3 regions of the Sphaerisporangium sp. NPDC005289 genome follow, and region 2 is predicted to be linked to each of the others. Evidence: predicted binding sites of a transcription regulator. Region 2 holds the regulator's gene; each other region holds the start of a gene.
The links. Region 2 encodes HrcA, which represses chaperone genes, less so after heat shock. Its sites were predicted from a motif close to TTGGCACTCTCNNNNNGAGAGTGCCAA; they were not measured.

Region 1 (5,834 bases), on a different contig from region 2:
ACGTCCCGTTCGCCGAGCGCACCGGCGACTTCTACGCGTCATCGGTGCCGCTCGGCCGCCTGCGCCCCCGTCCCGGCGGGGCCGCCGCGCCGCCGGAGCTGCTGCTGCGCGCCCTGGAGCCGCCCGCCGTGAAGGTACGCCACATCCCTCTGCTGGACATCCTCCGCCCCGCCTACCGCCGGCTCGGCGACCCCGGCTGAGGCCGCCCTCCGCGCGGAGGGGGCCCGCCCCAAGCCCGGCCACGGCGATCTCCGCGTGAGCGCGGGACCGGCGCCGGCCACGGCGAGTCACCGCCGGGCCGGCGCCGGGCCGCCGGCCGCTTCGTCAGGAGCGCTTCCAGAAGGACGCGCGCTGGGCGCGGGGCCGGCCCGCGGCGGACCCGGTGGTGCCGGCCGACGTGCCGTCGCCGCTCAGGGCGGTCAGCCGTTCGACGGCGCGGCGCCACAGGGCGTCGACGTCGGCGGCCGGGTCGCCCTCGCAGGCCGACAGGTCGCGGGCCAGCGCCGACAGCTCGTTCTCCCCGCCCACGTAGGCCGCCAGCGCGGCCAGGCGGCTGCCCAGGTCGGCCAGGTAGCGCCTGCGCTCGGGCGCGGCGAGCGCCTCCTGCTCGCGCAGCCGTGCCAGCTCGGCGGCCAGTTGCGGCCGGACGATGTCCGGCGAGTGCGGGACCGGCGGCGCGGGGGGCGCCATCCTCGGGCTCGACGGCCGCGCGAACATCGGGCCGCGCGGCGCGCCCGACGGGACGGCGAACGGCCCTCCTCCGAACGCCGCGTCGCCCACCGGCGCACCGGCCGCGCCGCCGCCCGCCATGAGCGTGCCCTCCCCGCCCATGACGCTGAAAACGGCGGGCGCGGAGGCGGCCATCGGCGCGGCGGCGATGGGCGCGGCGAAGCCGGGCGCCTCCCAGCCGCTGGGCAGCTCCACCGGCTGCACCACCCGGTGCCGCGGCCCGCCCTCGGCCACGACCCGGGTGTCCACGGCCACGAACGCGGTGAACCGGCACAGCACGCCGTGCCGCAGCGAGGCGGCGACGATGTCGTGCTCCAGGGCGTGCTCGCCGACCGCGTAGCGGTCCTCCAGCCGGCGCAGGTGGGCCCGCGCCCAGATGGCCCGCGGCGCGTCCCCCTCGGCGGGCCGGCCCTCCAGCCGCTGCTCCCACGGGCCGCCGTCCTCGCGCAGGCCGTGGACGGTCAGCGCCCCGCGGGAGGCGCCCCGGTACCGCCCGTAGACGGTGAGCGGCACGCCCGAGTACAGCGAACCCAGATGGGTCACGCTGCCCGCCACCACCTCCAGCCCCTCGGCCTTCAGCGACAGGCCGGTGACCAGCGGCGACCCGATGCGGCGGTGGATGTGCTCCATCGCCTCGTCGAGACGGTCCTCCGACTCCACCAGCTCGCAGCGGCCCGCGCCGAGCCCGGCCAGCCGGCCGAGGAACCCGGCGTTCACCGCCCGGTCGATGCCGACGGTGTGCACGCGCACGGCCGCCAGCCGCGAGCCGAGGCGTTCCAGGATCTGGTCCTCGTTGCCGACCTGCCCGTCGGTGACCAGGACGAGCACCCGTTCCCTGCCGGGGTCCTCCAGCAGGCCGAGCGCCTCCTCCATCGGCTGCAGCATCTCGGTGCCGCCCCGCGCCTCCAGCCGGGCCAGGTGCTCGACGGCCCGGTAGCGGTTGCGGTCGGTCGCCGGGACCAGGCCCGCGTCCACGCCGAGGGGACGCTCGACGACGCTGTCGAAGGACAGGACGGCGAACCGGTCGGCGGAGGACAGGGTGTCGACGATGCGCGCCGCGGCCCGCCGGGCGGCGACCATCTTCCACCCGGTCATGCTGCCCGAGCGGTCCAGCAGCAGCGCCACGTCTCTCGGCCCGCGACGGGCGTCGGTCCGCGCGGGCGGGAGCACGGTCAGCACGAACGTGCCGTCCCCGTCGGCCTCCCCGTCGATCTCGGCGTCGACGCCGTCGGCTCCGGTGTCGGCTCCGGTGTCGGCTCCGGTCTCGGCGGCGGGCGCCGGTCGGCGGGTCTCTCCGTCGGGGACGAGGGTCAGGGCGCTGGAGGCGTCGAACGACAGGCGCAGGACGAAGTCACGGTCGAGGCGCTCGCCGGGCAGCAGTCGCACGACGCCCTCCTCCTGGGAGACGACGTGCAGGCTGGAGCGCATCTCGGTCAGGTCGAGCCCGGCGGGGTCGACGCGGGCCGTCAGTGCCAGCCGCACCGGGTTCGGGAAGCCCGGCAGCAGCACCGGCGGGGTGATCCGCGAGGCGTCCGGGACGGCGTCGGTGTCGGCGGACACGCCGTCCCCGGCGGCGAGGTCGGGAAGCGGCGTGCCCGGGATGTAGCGGGGCGCCACGACCAGCGGGAAGCGGAAGGTCGCCGCGCCGTCCTCGTACGGGAGAGGCTGGCTGAGCGTCAGCCGCACCGTCACCCGCTCGCCGGGGACGATGTTGCCGACCCGCATGGTGAAGACGTCCGGGCGCTCCTCCTCGGCGATGGCGGCGCGCTGCCCTCGCGCGATGGCGCGGTCGTAGTCCTGGCGGGCCTGGCCGCGCTCCTTGAGCACCCCCTCCACCACCCGGTCGTCGGCCTCCATGCGGAAGGCCGTCACCGCGGCGCGGTCGGGCAGCGGGAAGATGTAGGTCGCCTCCAGGGGCACGTCATGCGGGTTGCGAAAACCCTGCGTGACCTCCACGCCGCAGGTCAGCGCGGTGATGTTCGCCTCGACCTCGACGCTCTCCAAGGGCAGGTTCCCCTTGCCGGTGCTCAGGGCCCCGAGCCCCGCGTCGGGCGCCGGGGCGTACTCGCCGGGCTTCAAGGATGTGATCTGCACAGTCATGATGACGACCTTTCGGGCGGAGACTGGTCGAGGCCGGCGGCCGGGGCGGCATGCCCGGGGGCGCCGGAAGGCAGGAGGCCGCGGTCGTGCAGCAGGGCGAGCAGCGGTGCGGCGGCCTCCCGCAGCGCGGCGATGTCGCCGGGGGCGGGAGGCCGCCCTTCGAGCAGGAGCGTGACCCCGGGCGCGAGCCGCACGCCGTGCACCAGGTCATCGGCGGGCGCGGCGGCGGGAACGACGCCCGGCCACCGGCCCGCCGGGCGGGGCAGGGCCTGCTCGGGAGCGAAGGGCGCCGCGAGGAAGTCCGGCGGCGTGGCCTGCCCTCCTGGCATGCCCGGCCCCCCGGGCGCCACCGGCGGCCCCCCGTTCGCCGCCTGCGGACTCCCGCCGCTCGGCACCGGCGACCCCGTCACGCCCGCGGTCGCCGGCGTGCCGGTTTCGCCTTCCGTGGCCGGCGTGCTCCTTCCGCTTCCCGCCGCGAGGACGGCGGCGACGCGCCCGTGGGCCGGAGCCGCGGCCGGGTCCGTCGCGGGCGTGCGGGTTCCCGCGGCGGCCGGGCGGGCCGCCCAGAAGCGCGGCCGGGCGCGGGGGGAGTCGGACGGCGGGTCTCCGGCCGGGTCACCGGTGGGGTCCCCGGTCGAGTCCTCGGCCGGATCGCCGGTCGGCTCAACGGCCGGCTCGCCGGTCGCGCTGGGCCGGGACGCGGCGGGAACCGGCCGCCCGGCCGCGTCGACGATCTGCTCCAGCGCCGTGTCGGTCGCGCCGGCCAGCTCGGCCTGGATGTCGGCGATGGACCGGCCCTCGGCCTGCAGGCGCTTGACGGCGACCAGCTGGAGCAGGTGACGTCTGCCGTACAGCGCGACTCGGCCGCGGCGGGTGAGCGGCGGGTCGAGCAGGCCGATCGTGGTGTACCAGCGGATGAGCCGCTCGTTGGGCACGTCTCTGACCCGGCCGTTGGGCCGCCGCGGCGAGGACGGCAGCAGGTGCGCCGCGTGCTCCGCCAGCTCGCCGATCGTCCAGGTGTCACTCATGCTTCCATGCTGACACTGCAACTATGACACTGTCAATGTTTAGCGCTTCGGGAGACCGGTTAGGGCGTTCTAGGTAGCCAGGTAGAAGGCCGTCGATCATTCTTGAGGGGAAGATGCTTCATGGCCCAGATCACCAGCCCGCTCCCGAGCGACAAGCAGAAGATCGCGGGCGATGCGCTGCAGGGAGCTCTCATCGACCTGCTCGACCTCTCGCTCGTGGGCAAGCAGGCGCACTGGAACCTGATAGGCCGCAACTTCCGTTCGCTGCACCTGCAGCTGGACGAGATCGTGGCCCTGGCGCGGACCGGTGCCGACAGCGCGGCCGAGCGGGCGGTCGCCCTGGGCGTCAACCCGGACGGCCGCGCGGCGACCGTCGCCCGCGACACCCAGATCAGGCGGTTCGACGCCGGATACATCGAGGACGGCAAGGTGGTCGCCGCGTTCACCGACATCCTCGGCGAGATGATCGCCCGGATGCGCGAGCGCATCGCCGCCACCGAGGAGCCGGACCCGGTCACCCAGGACCTCCTCATCCAGATCACCGAGGGCCTCGAGAAGCAGCACTGGATGATCCAGGCCCAGCGCTGACCCCGGCCGGGCTCGCGGCGGCGGCCGTGAGCACCCCGGCCCGGCTCGCGGTGGCTGCCGCAGGGACCACTGGGCCCGCTCACCGTGGCGGCCGCAGGGACCACTAAGCCCGGCTCACAGCAGCCGCCAGGCGAGGTGGGCGACGGGCGGGCCGGCGCCCAGGAGGGCGCGGAGGGCGTCCCAGCGCGCGGCGCCGGCTCTGGCGCCGCGCACCAGGCCCACCTCGACGAGGGCGCGGGCCCAGGCGTCCTCGTCCGCGCCGGCCGCCCGCTCAAGAACGTCGAGCGCCGTCCGCCCTGCCGCGGATCCAGGACGACCCGGGTCGTCCGGTGGTGGCGATGATTCCGAGATCACCGGAAATGCCGGAGTGAATGGCGCTTCCTGGCCGGGCGTGTCCGGCGTGGCGGGGCGGTCGCGGGGGAGTGGCGGGCCGTCCAGTTCGCGGGCGAGCAAGGACAGCAGATGCGGCCAGCGGATGGCGAGCACCGCGAGCTTCGCGACCTCCTCGTCGGTCGCCTTCGCCGCCCCGGCCAGGGCGCGCCGGTAGGTCACGAAGGAGTAGAACCGAAAGACGTTCACATACCGCTTGAGCTCCCGGGGGTTGCTCAGCGTGAGGACGGGCAGCACCCGCGCGATCGCGGCGTAGGCGTTCTCGTCGCTGTAGAGGTCGTCGTAGACCCGGTCCGCCGCCAGGCGCGTCGCGGCCGACAGTCCGCCGATGGCGTCGCCGTCCGCCGCGCCCACCTGGTCCTGCGCGTCACGCGCGACGATGTCCAGGTCGCCGGCCGTCGGGCCCATCGCCCTGATCGCCGCCTCGACGCGGTCCACCAGCCCCGGGTCGGCCCTGACCTCCGGCTCGGCCCTCCCGGACAGGCGCACCTCCCTTCCGCCGCCCCGGGGGCCGCGGGCGGAGCGCGTGGAGCGCGGTGGGCCCGGGACCGGCGCGCCGTCCCCGAGGCTCGGGTACGGGCGCGTGGTGTGCCGTGGGCGTGGGGCGGTTCCGCCGTCCCGGGAGGCCGGGTGCGTGGTGAGCGGTGGGCTCGCGGCCGGTTCAGGCGCCGGCGGGTGGTCCGGGCCGGGCGGAGGGCCGGAGCGCCGGTCGTCCGGGGGGCTCGCGGCCGGGGCGGGCACTTCCAGCAGGGCGCGCAGGTAGGCGGGCAGCCGTTCGCCGTCGTCGAGCATGGGGACGCTCAGCGGAAGCTGCACGATCTTCTCCAGGAAGCGCCACCCGAGACCGGAACGCTCCTCGGCGGAGGCGGGGAGCGAGCGGGCGAGGTCCCGGTAGGCCACCTCGACATGCGCGGCCACGACCTCCGGCTCCATGGCCAGGACGAACACGCAGTTGGGGAACTCCCCGGCGAGGAACAGGTTGACCGCCTCGATCACCTG
Region 2 (5,834 bases):
GTTGGTGCGCGATACCGCGACCGCGGAGGAAGTCGTGCAGGACGCGTTCGTCGCCCTCCATGGGGCGTGGCGCCGCCTGCGCGACACCGACAAGGCACTCGCCTACCTGCGCCAGTCGGTCGTCAACCGATCGCGCTCAGTGCTCCGCCACCGCGCCGTCGTGGAGAAGTACGCCCCCAAGGGGCTGCCCGACGCGCCGAGCGCGGAGAACGGAGCCATAGGAGAGCTCGAGCGGTCCGCCGTGATCGAGGCACTGCGCGGTCTTCCGACCAGGCAGCGCGAGGCCTTGGTGCTGCGTTACTACGGCGACCTCTCCGAGGCCGAGATCGCGCACGCCATGGGCATCAGCAAGGGCGCGGTGAAGAGCCACACCGCCCGCGGCATGGCCGCACTACGCACGACACTGGAGCAATTGTCATGACCGAGTCCCCCGACGAGTACGGCGAGGTCCTGCGCCGTGTCTTGCGCGCGGAGGCGGATTCCGTCGTGCCCTCCGCGGAAGGATTGCAGATCATCCGCACCCGCATCGAGCAGCGCGGCGTGCGGGGCATCTTTTGGTGGCGAGCCGCCGCCTCGGCGTTCGGCGCCGTCCTGGTGGCCGCCGCCGTGGTGATGTTCGTGCCGGGCCTGAAGGTCCAGATCGGCACCGGCCAGCACATCATCCAGGTGCAGTACGACACCTCACCTCCCGACGAGTCGAGCACGCAACGCCCGCCGAACGGCGTCCACGCGTCGTCGGCGGTCGTCGGCTCGCCGACGTCGCGGCCGGCCGCCTCGCCCAGCGGGACGGCGCCGGCGGTCCCCTCGCCCTCGGTGACGGCGTCGCCGGGCAACGACTGCGCCACCGCCGCGCCCACCGCCGTGGAGCCGGACGCGTCGGACTCGCCGCAGCCCTGCGCGGAGCCCACGGCCACCGAGTCGCAGCCCGACCGGACGACCGAGCCGCGGCCCACGCCGAGCCACCAGAGCACGACGCCGACGCCCACGCGGACCGCCTCGGCCACCCCCAAGCCGTCTCCGAGGCCGACGGTGGAGCAGCCGACCCCGACCGCCTCCCAGGCCCCCAGCGACCCCCCGGCGCCCACGGCCACCCCCTTGATGACCACCGAGGCCGACAGCAGCACGAACTCCTCCCAGGAGTAGCCGCCGTCCCGACCAGGGCACGGCGGCTCCTGCGGCCCGGCGCCGGTCTTAGGCCGACGCCCTCGCGAGCAGGGCTCTGCTGGTGAGCCGGGCTTTCGATGAGCCGGCGCCGCCCTGTGGGCGGATGCTTCTCGCAGGCCTAGGCGCGGCCGGCGGCGGCGGTGTCAGCGGGGGCGGCGTCCGGGAGAGTTCACCAGCGGCCTGAGCGGGTGAGCAGGACAGCCGCGGCGGCGACGCCGGCGGTCGAGGTGCGCAGCACGGTCGGGCCGAGCAGGGCAGGAGCGGCGCCGGCCTCCTGGAACCGCTTGATCTCCTCGTCGGTGATGCCGCCCTCGGGACCGACCACCACCACCATGTCGCCGCTCGCCGGCGGCTCCAGGCGCGACAGCGGCACGACGGCCTCCTCGTGCAGGACGGCCGCCGCGGCGGCGCCGCGCAGCAGTGCCGCCACCTCGGCCGTGCTCGCCTGCTCGGCGACCTCGGGCAGGTGGAACCGCCGGGCCTGCTTGGCGGCCTCGCGGGCCGTGGAGCGCCAGCGCGCCAGCGACTTGGCGGCGCGCTCGCCCTTCCACTGGGTGACGCACCGGGCCGCGGCCCACGGGACGATGACGTCCACGCCCGCCTCGGTCATCATCTCGACCGCCAGCTCGCCCCGCTCGCCCTTGGGCAGCCCCTGGACGACGACCAGGCGCGGGTCGGGCGCGGGCACCACGCGGCGGCCGACGACCTCCAGCCGCAGAAAGTCCTTCCCGGCGTCGCGCACGGCGCACTCGGCCACCGCGCCCGCGCCGTCGGTCAGGTCGACCCGTTCGCCCGCCCTCAGCCGCCGCACGGTGGCGGCGTGCCGCCCCTCGGGGCCGCCGAGGACGATCTCGTCACCGGACAGGTCATCGGCCAGGAAAACCGGGACGCTCATCGGCCGTTAAAAGCGTCCCGGAGGCGTGAGAAGAAGCCCTGCTGGCCGGGCGCGAACTTGCCCGGCGGGCGCTCTTCGCCACGCAGCTTGGACAGCTCCTTGAGCAGCTCCTCCTGGGCGGCGTCCAGCTTGGTGGGGGTCTCGACGTTCACGTGGATCAGCAGGTCGCCCCTGCCGGTCTCGTTGAGCCGCTGGATGCCCCGCCCGTACAGCGGGATGACCTGACCCGACTGGGTGCCGGGGCGCACGTCCAGCTCTTCGGCCCCATCGAGCGTCTGCACGGTGAGGATAGTGCCGAGCGCCGCCGCGGTCATCGGGATCTGCACCGTGCAGTGCAGGTCGTCGCCGCGCCGCTCGAACGTGTCGTGCGGGCGCTCGACGATCTCGAGGAACAGGTCGCCGGGCGGGCCGCCGCCGGGGCCGACCTCGCCCTCGCCGGCGAGCTGGATGTGGGTGCCGTCCTCGACGCCGGCCGGGATGCGGACCTTGATCGTGCGCCGGGTGCGCACCCGCCCGTCGCCGGAGCACTCCTGGCACGGGTGGTGGATGACCGAGCCGAACCCGCCGCACTGGGGGCAGGGCCTGGCGGTCATCACCTGGCCGAGGAACGACCGGGTGACCTGGGAGATCTCGCCGCGGCCGTGGCACATGTCGCAGGTGTCGGGATGGGTGCCGGCCGCCGCGCCCGACCCCTGGCACACCTCGCACAGCACGGCGGTGTCCACGACCAGCTCGCGCGTGGTGCCGAACGCCGACTCGGCCAGGTCGAGCTCGACCCGGATGGTGGCGTTGCGCCCGCGCCTGGCCCGCGAACGGGGGCCGCGCGCGCCGCCTCCGCCGCCGAAGAAGGCGTCCATGATGTCGCTGAACGGGAACCCCGCGCCGAAGCCCGCCGCGCCGGGGCCGGCCGCTCCGGCGCCGCCGAAGGGATCGGCGCCGAGATCGAACATCTGGCGCTTGCTCGGGTCCGACAGGACCTCGTACGCCTGATTGATCTCCTTGAAGCGCTCCTGCGTCTCGGGATCGGGGTTGATGTCAGGGTGGAGCTCACGTGCGAGGCGGCGATACGCCTTCTTGATCTCGTCCTGAGTGGCGTCACGGCGCACCCCGAGGATGCCGTAATAGTCGCGGGCCACTTAGGATCCCGCCAGGATCTGGCCGACATAGCGTGCCACTGCGCGCACCGCTCCCATCGTCACCGGGTAGTCCATTCGCGTCGGGCCCAGCACTCCGAGCCGGGCCAGTTCATTGTCGCCCGAACCGTACCCGGCGGCGACGATCGAGGTGCCGTGAAGCCCGGAGTAGGGGTTCTCCGAGCCGATGCGCACGGTCAGGGCGGAGTGGTCGTTCGCCTCGCCGAGCAGGCGCATGAGCACGACCTGCTCCTCCAGCGCCTCGAGCACCTCACGCAGGCCGACGCTGAAGTCGCCCGCGAGATTCGCCGCGCCGGCGAAGACGATCTTCTCGTCGTGCCGCTCGACCAGGGTCTCCAGCAGGACCGACAGGATCGTCGTCGCCATCGGCCGGTCGCCCTCGGGCAGCCGTTCGGGAAGGTCGGCGACCGTCTCGGCCACCCGGCCGAGCCTGCACCCGTCGAGGCAGGCGTTCAGCAACGCCCGCAGGTGGGCGACCTGGTCGTCGGCCACCACGTCCGGCAGGTCGACGACCCGCTGCTCGACGCGGCCGGTGTTGGTGATCACCACGAGCATGATGCGCCGCTCGGCCAGCGGCACCAGCTCGACGTGCCGGACCGTCGAGCGGATGAGCGACGGGTACTGCACCACGGCCACCTGGCGGGTCAGCTGCGCCAACAGCCGCACGGTGCGGGTCACGACGTCGTCGAGATCGACGGCGCCCGCCAGGAACGTCTCGATCGCACGGCGCTCGGCGGCCGACAGCGGCTTGATCTGGGACAGCCGGTCGACGAACAACCGGTAGCCCTTGTCGGTGGGGACCCGCCCCGCGCTGGTGTGGGGTTGTGTGATGTAGCCCTGCTCCTCGAGCACGGCCATGTCGTTGCGCACGGTGGCGGGCGAGACCCCCAGATTGTGACGCTCCGCCAATGCCTTCGACCCGACCGGCTCGTTGGTGGACACGAAATCCTCGACAACGGCGCGCAGAACGGCCAGCTTGCGTTCATCGAGCAACGTGCTCACCTCCCTGCCTCGCGTTCGTGCCTGCGTAAACGCCTCGTCTGGCACTCAGTGTTCCCGAGTGCCAAGTGTACGGCCATGGGCCTCAGGGTGCGATAACTCAGACCGCACCACCCTCCCCACTCTCCCGCGAATCGGCCCCACTCCGCCCATCCGCCGACTTCCCTCCACCGCCGGACGAATGGAGCACGTGCCGGGCGGCCGGATGCCCGGGCGGTGACAAGTGGGTTGCTATTCGCCGGCAAGTCATCTGATCCAGACTCGGTTCATGAGCGAGAACGATCCCCGCCTGACCGACGCGACGAGGCGACCGCCGCGTCCGGGCTCCCCGGGTCCGCAGGTCACGCCTCCGCCGCAGAGCGCTCCGCCCGGCTCGGGCCCCGGCCCGCACGGCCCCGCCTCCGGCGGCCCGCCGTACGGCGCTCCCGCCGGGCCCTCACCCTACGGCCCGCCCGCCGGGTCCTCCCCCTACGGCCCGCCCGCCGGCGGGCCGTACGGCGTCCCAGGCGGCCCCTCGCACGGCGGGCCCTCCTATGGCGGGCCTTCGTACGGGGGCCCCTCCTATGGCGGGCCCGCGTCCGAGGCGGCGCACCCGCTCTACGCCTCCCCCGCGCCCGCCGCGCCCGGACCGGTGCGGCCGCGGGTGCTGTGGATCGTGCTCGCCTGGCTCGTCGCGGTGATCTGCGGCGTCGTGGGCATCGTGGGTTTCGCCGGCGGCCTGTTCAAGACCATCACCGACGCGGCGCCCACACAGACCTTCCAGAGCGGCGGCAGCGTGTCGGTCCCCATGGACCCGAAGGACAAGCCCATCCTGTACGCCTCCGCGTCCGGGCCCACCGACATCAACTGCCTCGCCGTGGACGGCGCCGGCAAGAAGGTCGATCTCACCTCGCCCAAGGCGTCCCAGACGGTGTCCGCCGACGGCCGGGTGTGGGAGGCCGTGTTCGACATCGGCGTGCCCGCCGCGGGCACCTACAAGGTGAGCTGCCAGGCCGAGGCCGGCAAGCAGGTGCTGTTCGGGGTCGGCAAGTCGCTGACCGCCGACACCGGCGCCCTCGCCGGAGGCGTGGCCTCGCTGTTCCTGATCCCGCTGGCCGGGTTCCTGCTCGCGGTCGTCACCACGATCGTCGTCCTGGTGCGGCGCGGCCGGAACCGCAAGCGGCAGGCGGCGGCCGCCGCCCCCTACGGCGGCGCGTGGCCGCAGGGCGCACCGCCACAGGCATGATCTTTGCTAGCGTGCCCAGGTATGCGGGACTACGGACGGGACGTGCTGGCCGGAGACTGGCGGAGGCCGCTGCGCGGCAAGATCCCCAAGGTCCCGGCCGAGCTCGACCTCGTGGTGGAGGACGCCGAGGGGGGCTTCTGCGGCGCCGTGGTGGCCTGTGACAAGGAGGCCGTCACCCTGGAGGACCGCTTCGGGCGGCGGCGGGTGTTCCCGTTGGCGCCCGCCGCGTTCCTGCTGGAGGGCAGGCCGGTGACGCTGGTGCGACCGGCGCCGGAGGCCGCGTCCACGGGGCCCGGCCGCAGCGCGTCCGGGTCGATCGCCGTCGAGGGGCTGCGGGCGCGTGTCGCCCGCGAGAGCCGCATCTACGTCGAAGGGGTGCACGACGCGTCCCTCGTGG
Region 3 (5,834 bases), on a different contig from region 2:
ATGGCGCTCGCAACAGCTGAGACAACGACCACGCTCGACTTCGGTCCCGCCGTCGCTCTCTCGTGCCGCGAATGCGGCACCAGGTTCGACCTGGGACCGATCTTCGCCTGTGCCGAGTGTTTCGGGCCACTCGAAGTGGCCTACACCTGGAGCTCTCCCGGCGAGACCGGGGCGGCGGTGACCCGCGAGCAGATCGCCTCGGGTCCGAGCAACATCTGGCGCTACCGCGGGCTGCTGCCGGTGCCCGCCGACGTCGCCTCCCGGCCCAACCTGGCCCCCGGCTGGACCAAGCTGGTCAAGGCCGACAACCTGGCTCGCGAACTGGGCCTGCGCAGCCTGCATGTCAAGGACGACTCCGGCAACCCGACCCACTCGTTCAAGGACCGGGTCGTCGCCATCGCGCTGGAGGCCGCGCGCAACTTCGGCTTCCACACCCTGTCGTGCTCCTCCACGGGCAACCTCGCGGGCGCGGTGACAGCAGCGGCGGCGCGCGCGGGGCTGGACGCCTGCGTGTTCATCCCGTCCGACCTCGAAGAGGCCAAGATCGTCATGGCCTCGGTGTACGGCGGCCGGCTGGTGGGCATCGAGGGCACCTACGACGACGTCAACCGGTTCTGCTCCGAGCTCATCGGCGACCCGCTGGGCGACAAGTGGGGCTTCGTCAACGTGAACCTCCGGCCGTACTACGCCGAGGGCTCCAGGACGCTGGCCTTCGAGATCGCCGAGCAGCTCGGCTGGCGCCTGCCCGAGCAGATCGTCATCCCGGTGGCCTCCGGCTCCCAGCTCACCAAGATCGACAAGGGGTTCCGGGAGCTGATCAAGCTCGGCCTGGTCGAGGACCGCCCCTACAAGGTCTTCGGCGCGCAGGCCGAGGGCTGTTCGCCGGTGTCGGCGGCCTTCAAGGCGGGCCACGACATCGTGCGTCCCGTCAAGCCCGACACCATCGCCAAGTCGCTCGCCATCGGCAACCCGGCCGACGGCCCGTACGTGCTCGACATCGCCCGTCGCAGCGGCGGCGCGGTGGAGGACGTCACCGACGCCGAGGTGGTGGACGCCATCCGGCTGCTGGCGCGCACCGAGGGCATCTTCGCCGAGACCGCCGGCGGCGTGACCGTCGGCGTGCTGCGCAAACTCGTCTCCAACGGCCTGCTCGACCCCGAGGCCGAGACGGTGGTGCTCAACACCGGGGACGGCCTCAAGACGCTCGACGCGGTCTCCGCCGAGGCGAGGCCCACCGCGGTCATCCGTCCTTCGCTCGACGCATTTCGTACGGCTGTCGCCGACCACTCCTGAAAGGGCCTGATAAATGAGCGTTTCTGTGCGGATTCCGACGATTCTTCGCACCTACACCGACGGTGCGTCGGAGGTGAGCAGTGACGGGGCGACCCTGCGCGAGGTGCTCCAGAAGCTCGACGCCGACTTCCCGGGAATCGGGGCCCGTATTCTGGACGAAACGGGCAAGATCCGCCGTTTTGTCAACGTGTATGTCGGAGAAGAGGACGTCCGATTCGTGGACGGTCTCGACACCGCAACCCCCGACGGAACCAACATCTCGGTGATCCCCGCCGTCGCCGGGGGCTGACCTCCGCGCCCTTCCGGCCTTTGTGAGGCGTGCTCAAGTCTCAATGGCCCCATGAGTCACATCACGCCCATGCGTCCTAGCTGGACGCATGGGCGTCGCCATGTCCGTAAGGGGGGCCCGGTAGCGGGACGACTATCATAATAGAAGTGATTACCGGGTCCTCCGTTAGTGTAATTGTCAACTAACTAAACGCGAGCGGGAAATAGCCGAGTGCCGCTGAGAGCGAACGTCAAGTAGTAGTTTCCCGATTGACTCTGTTGCTTCAACCCTTGCCACAGGTATGGTCGAGAACGATCGACGTAGCCGAGGAGTTCGCATGCGTCTCGGCTCCGAAGGTCACGGACCTCGCGGAGGAGTGGGCGGGGTCCGGAGCCCAGCAAGAGGAGTCGGAAAGTGGCGCAGGGCACCGTCAAATGGTTTAACGCGGACAAGGGCTACGGCTTCATCGCGGTAGACGGTGGTAAGGACGTGTTTGTCCACTACTCAGCGATCCTGTCCGAGGGATACCGGTCCCTAGAGCAGGGTCAGCGGGTGGAGTTCGAGATCACGCAGGGGCAGAAGGGCCCGCAGGCGGAGTCCGTTCGCACTGTGTGACGTGGCCGGCGTCGCCCGGCCAGACGAAGATCCACTAGTCTCTCCCCGTCAGTAGCGCTGGAAGGTTCGGTCTGTCATGCACCAAGACGGGCCGGGCCTTCCTTCATGTCAGCCTGCGGGGTCGTACCGCCTACCCTGTGGGGGCGGGCCCAATATTCGGCATACGGTCGGAGAAATCCTTGTGCCGCCCAGGTCATAGGGGTTGTCGCTTGCACTCGACCGGGTAGAGTGCTAAACAGTTCGTTGGCACTCTCCTGTCGAGAGTGACAAACCTGGATCGAGGCGATGGGGCCTGGCGATCCACGGCGACAGGTGCCGTGGAGGCGCGGGTTTCATGCCGTCGCGGGCGTCGGCTCGATCCGCTGCAAGCCACCCTGTATCTGGGAGGTCTAGCCGTATGGCAGCCAAGATGATCGCGTTTAACGAGGACGCCCGGCGCGGTCTCGAGCGCGGTATGAACCAGCTCGCCGATGCCGTCAAGGTGACCTTGGGTCCCAAGGGCCGCAACGTCGTGCTGGAGAAGAAGTGGGGCGCTCCCACCATCACCAACGACGGTGTCTCCATCGCCAAGGAGATCGAGCTCGAGGACCCGTGGGAGAAGATCGGGGCCGAGCTCGTCAAGGAGGTCGCGAAGAAGACCGACGACGTCGCGGGTGACGGCACCACCACCGCCACCGTGCTCGCCCAGGCGCTGGTACGCGAGGGCCTGCGCAACGTCGCCGCCGGCGCCAACCCGATGTCCCTGAAGAAGGGCATCGAGGCCGCCGTCGAGCGCGTCAGCGAGGAGCTCTCCAAGATCGCCAAGGATGTGGAGACCAAGGAGCAGATCGCCTCCACCGCCTCCATCTCCGCCGGCGACACCCAGATCGGCGAGATGATCGCCGAGGCCATGGACAAGGTCGGCAAAGAAGGCGTCATCACCGTCGAGGAGAGCAACGCCTTCGGCCTGGAGCTCGAGCTCACCGAGGGCATGCGCTTCGACAAGGGCTACATCTCCGGTTACTTCGTGACCGACCCGGAGCGCATGGAGGCGGTCCTCGACGACCCCTACCTCCTGATCGTCAACTCCAAGGTGTCGGCCAACAAGGACCTCCTCCCGCTGCTCGACAAGGTCGTGCAGGCCGGCAAGCCGCTGGTGATCATCGCTGAGGACGTCGAGGGCGAGGCCCTGGCCACCCTGGTCGTCAACAAGATCCGCGGCCTGTTCAAGTCCGTGGCCGTCAAGGCCCCCGGCTTCGGCGACCGCCGCAAGGCCATGCTCGGCGACATCGCCATCCTCACCGGTGGCCAGCCGATCAGCGAGGACGTGGGCCTCAAGCTCGAGACCGCCACCCTCGACCTGCTCGGCCGCGCGCGCCAGGTCATCATCACCAAGGACGAGACCACCATCGTCGACGGTGCGGGCGACCCCGAGCAGATCGCCGGCCGGGTCAACCAGATCCGCGCCGAGATCGAGAACACCGACTCCGACTACGACCGCGAGAAGCTCCAGGAGCGTCTGGCCAAGCTGGCCGGCGGCGTCGCCGTCATCAAGGCCGGCGCGGCGACCGAGGTCGAGCTCAAGGAGCGCAAGCACCGCATCGAGGACGCCGTGCGCAACGCGAAGGCGGCCGTCGAGGAGGGCATCGTGCCCGGCGGTGGCGTGGCCCTGCTCCAGGCGGGCGCCAAGGCCTTCGACAAGCTCGAGCTGTTCAACGACGAGGCCACCGGCGCCGCGATCGTCCGCAAGGCGCTCGAGGAGCCGCTGAAGCAGATCGCCGTCAACGCCGGCCTTGAGGGCGGCGTCGTGGTCGAGCGTGTGCGCAACCTCGAGACGGGCGTCGGCCTCAACGCCGCGACCGGCGAGTACGTCAACATGCTCGAGGCCGGCATCATCGACCCGGCCAAGGTCACCCGTTCGGCGCTGCAGAACGCCGCCTCCATCGCGGCGCTCTTCCTCACCACCGAGGCCGTCATCGCCGAGAAGCCCGAGAAGAACCCTGCCGCTCCCGCCATGCCCGGCGGCGGCGACATGGACTTCTGAGCCTCCGGCTCACGCCACATCGAAAGGGCCGCTCCCGGATTCGTTCGGGGGCGGCCCTTTCGGCGTCCGCGCGGGCTCGTCCTTCCGGCGCGGGCTCCCCTCAGAAGCCGGGGCAGGCCCGCTCGACGGCGTCGAAGGCCCGCTCCAGCAGGGCCAGGTGGTCGGGCATGACCTCGGCCGCGCACTCCCCGGCCATCATCCGTCGCGCGCTCGCGACGTACACCGTGCGGTAGGCGGCCAGGAAGAGCGCGGCGGCCAGCTCGGCATCGACGTCCCCTGAGCCGGGGCCGCCACCGACGTTCCCTGAGCCGGCGCCGCCGTGGACGTCACGGGACCCGGCATCGGCGTCGCCAGGGCCGGCGTCGGTGTCGCCAGGGCCGGCGTCGGTGTCGCCAGGGCCGGCGCCGGTCGCCTCCGCGAGCAGGGCGGCGATCAGCGCCTCCAGGTCCTCCAGCGCCTCCCGCACCCTGGCCCGCAGCGCCGGGGAGTCCAGGATGACCTGCCAGAAGGCCTGCTGGCCTTCCCTGATGCCCGACAGGGCATGACCGCTCCGCAGCAGCTCGAAGATCAGACGGCGCAGCGCCGCCAGTGGCGGGCGGCCCTCGGGCCGGTCGCGGACCGCCCGGGTGACCAGCTCGACCACCTCGGGGACCCGGTCGAGGAACAGGTCCTCCTTGCGCGGGAAGTAGTTGAACACGGTCTTGGCCGAGACGTTCGCCGCCTCCGCCACCTCGGCCACCGTGACGTTGTCGAACCCGCGCATGAGGAACAGGCCGGAGGCCACGTCCGAGATCAGCTGCCGGGTCTGCCGCTTCTTGCGTTCACGAAGCCCGAGGTCGGTGTCCACGCCGTCCAATATAGTGGCTAAAAAACTACTGCTACAGTAAGTTTTTAGCCAAGGAACCGAAGTGGAGGCGGCATGTCGTACGACGTGGACGTGGTGGTGGCCGGGGGCGGTCCGGTGGGGCTGATGCTGGCCTGCGAGCTCGCGCTCGGGGGCGTCTCGGCCATGGTGGTCGAGCGGCTCACGGAGGTGGACCCCACGATCAAGGCCGGAGCGCTCAACATGCCGAGCGTCGAGGCGCTGTACCGGCGCGGCATGCTCCCGGCGCTCCGCGAGGCCCAGGAGCGCAACCTTGAGCATTTCGCCGCCTTCATGCGGCAGCAGGCCGCCCATCGCGAGGACACCGGGGACGGACGAGCGGCAACGGCCGACGCCTCCGAGGAGGCACCGCCCCCGCGGACGCCGCCGAAGTTCGCCGGGCACTTCGCCGGCATCATGCTGGACGCGGCCCGGCTCGACGACGCCGACCCCGACCTCGCCGGTCACGGCCCGGCCGGGGACATCGGCCTGGTCAACCAGCAGCAGATCGAGGGCATCCTCGGCGAGCACGCCGCGCGGCTGGGCGTCCAGGTGCGGAGGGGCGTCGAGCTGACCGATCTGTCGGCCGACGACGAGGGCGTCACCGTCTCGACGAGCGCGGGCCGGGTGCGGGCCCGCTGGCTGGTCGGCTGCGACGGGGGGCGGAGCGTCGTCAGGAAGCTCGCCGGCTTCGACTTCCCCGGCACCGACCCCGAGATCACCGCCTACCAGGTCCTCGGCGAGATGGAGGGCGCCGAGGCCCTGGGCGTCGG

Region 1: a site for HrcA is predicted at 3,867-3,893, ahead of ABZT47_RS19065 (DNA starvation/stationary phase protection protein). Genes of this name have one in related genera too.
Region 3: a site for HrcA is predicted at 2,420-2,446, ahead of groL (chaperonin GroEL). Genes of this name have one in related genera too.

The regions. Positions count from the first base shown of each region.
Region 1 covers NZ_JBEXGS010000010.1:64,885-70,718, reverse strand. Annotated here, with positions in the region: gene ABZT47_RS19080 (SWIM zinc finger family protein) at 1-200, shown strand, start outside; gene ABZT47_RS19075 (VIT domain-containing protein) at 325-2,829, opposite strand; gene ABZT47_RS19070 (MerR family transcriptional regulator) at 2,826-3,857, opposite strand; gene ABZT47_RS19065 (DNA starvation/stationary phase protection protein) at 3,978-4,445, shown strand; gene ABZT47_RS19060 (P-loop NTPase fold protein) at 4,560-5,834, opposite strand, start outside.
Region 2 covers NZ_JBEXGS010000001.1:497,153-502,986, forward strand. Annotated here, with positions in the region: gene ABZT47_RS01895 (SigE family RNA polymerase sigma factor) at 1-421, shown strand, start outside; gene ABZT47_RS01900 (hypothetical protein) at 418-1,143, shown strand; gene ABZT47_RS01905 (16S rRNA (uracil(1498)-N(3))-methyltransferase) at 1,334-2,059, opposite strand; gene dnaJ (molecular chaperone DnaJ) at 2,056-3,195, opposite strand; gene hrcA (heat-inducible transcriptional repressor HrcA) at 3,196-4,206, opposite strand; gene ABZT47_RS01920 (hypothetical protein) at 4,481-5,437, shown strand; gene ABZT47_RS01925 (DUF3097 domain-containing protein) at 5,459-5,834, shown strand, end outside.
Region 3 covers NZ_JBEXGS010000013.1:26,718-32,551, forward strand. Annotated here, with positions in the region: gene thrC (threonine synthase) at 1-1,293, shown strand; gene ABZT47_RS22720 (MoaD/ThiS family protein) at 1,307-1,582, shown strand; gene ABZT47_RS22725 (cold-shock protein) at 1,976-2,176, shown strand; gene groL (chaperonin GroEL) at 2,574-4,199, shown strand; gene ABZT47_RS22735 (TetR/AcrR family transcriptional regulator) at 4,300-5,046, opposite strand; gene ABZT47_RS22740 (FAD-dependent monooxygenase) at 5,119-5,834, shown strand, end outside.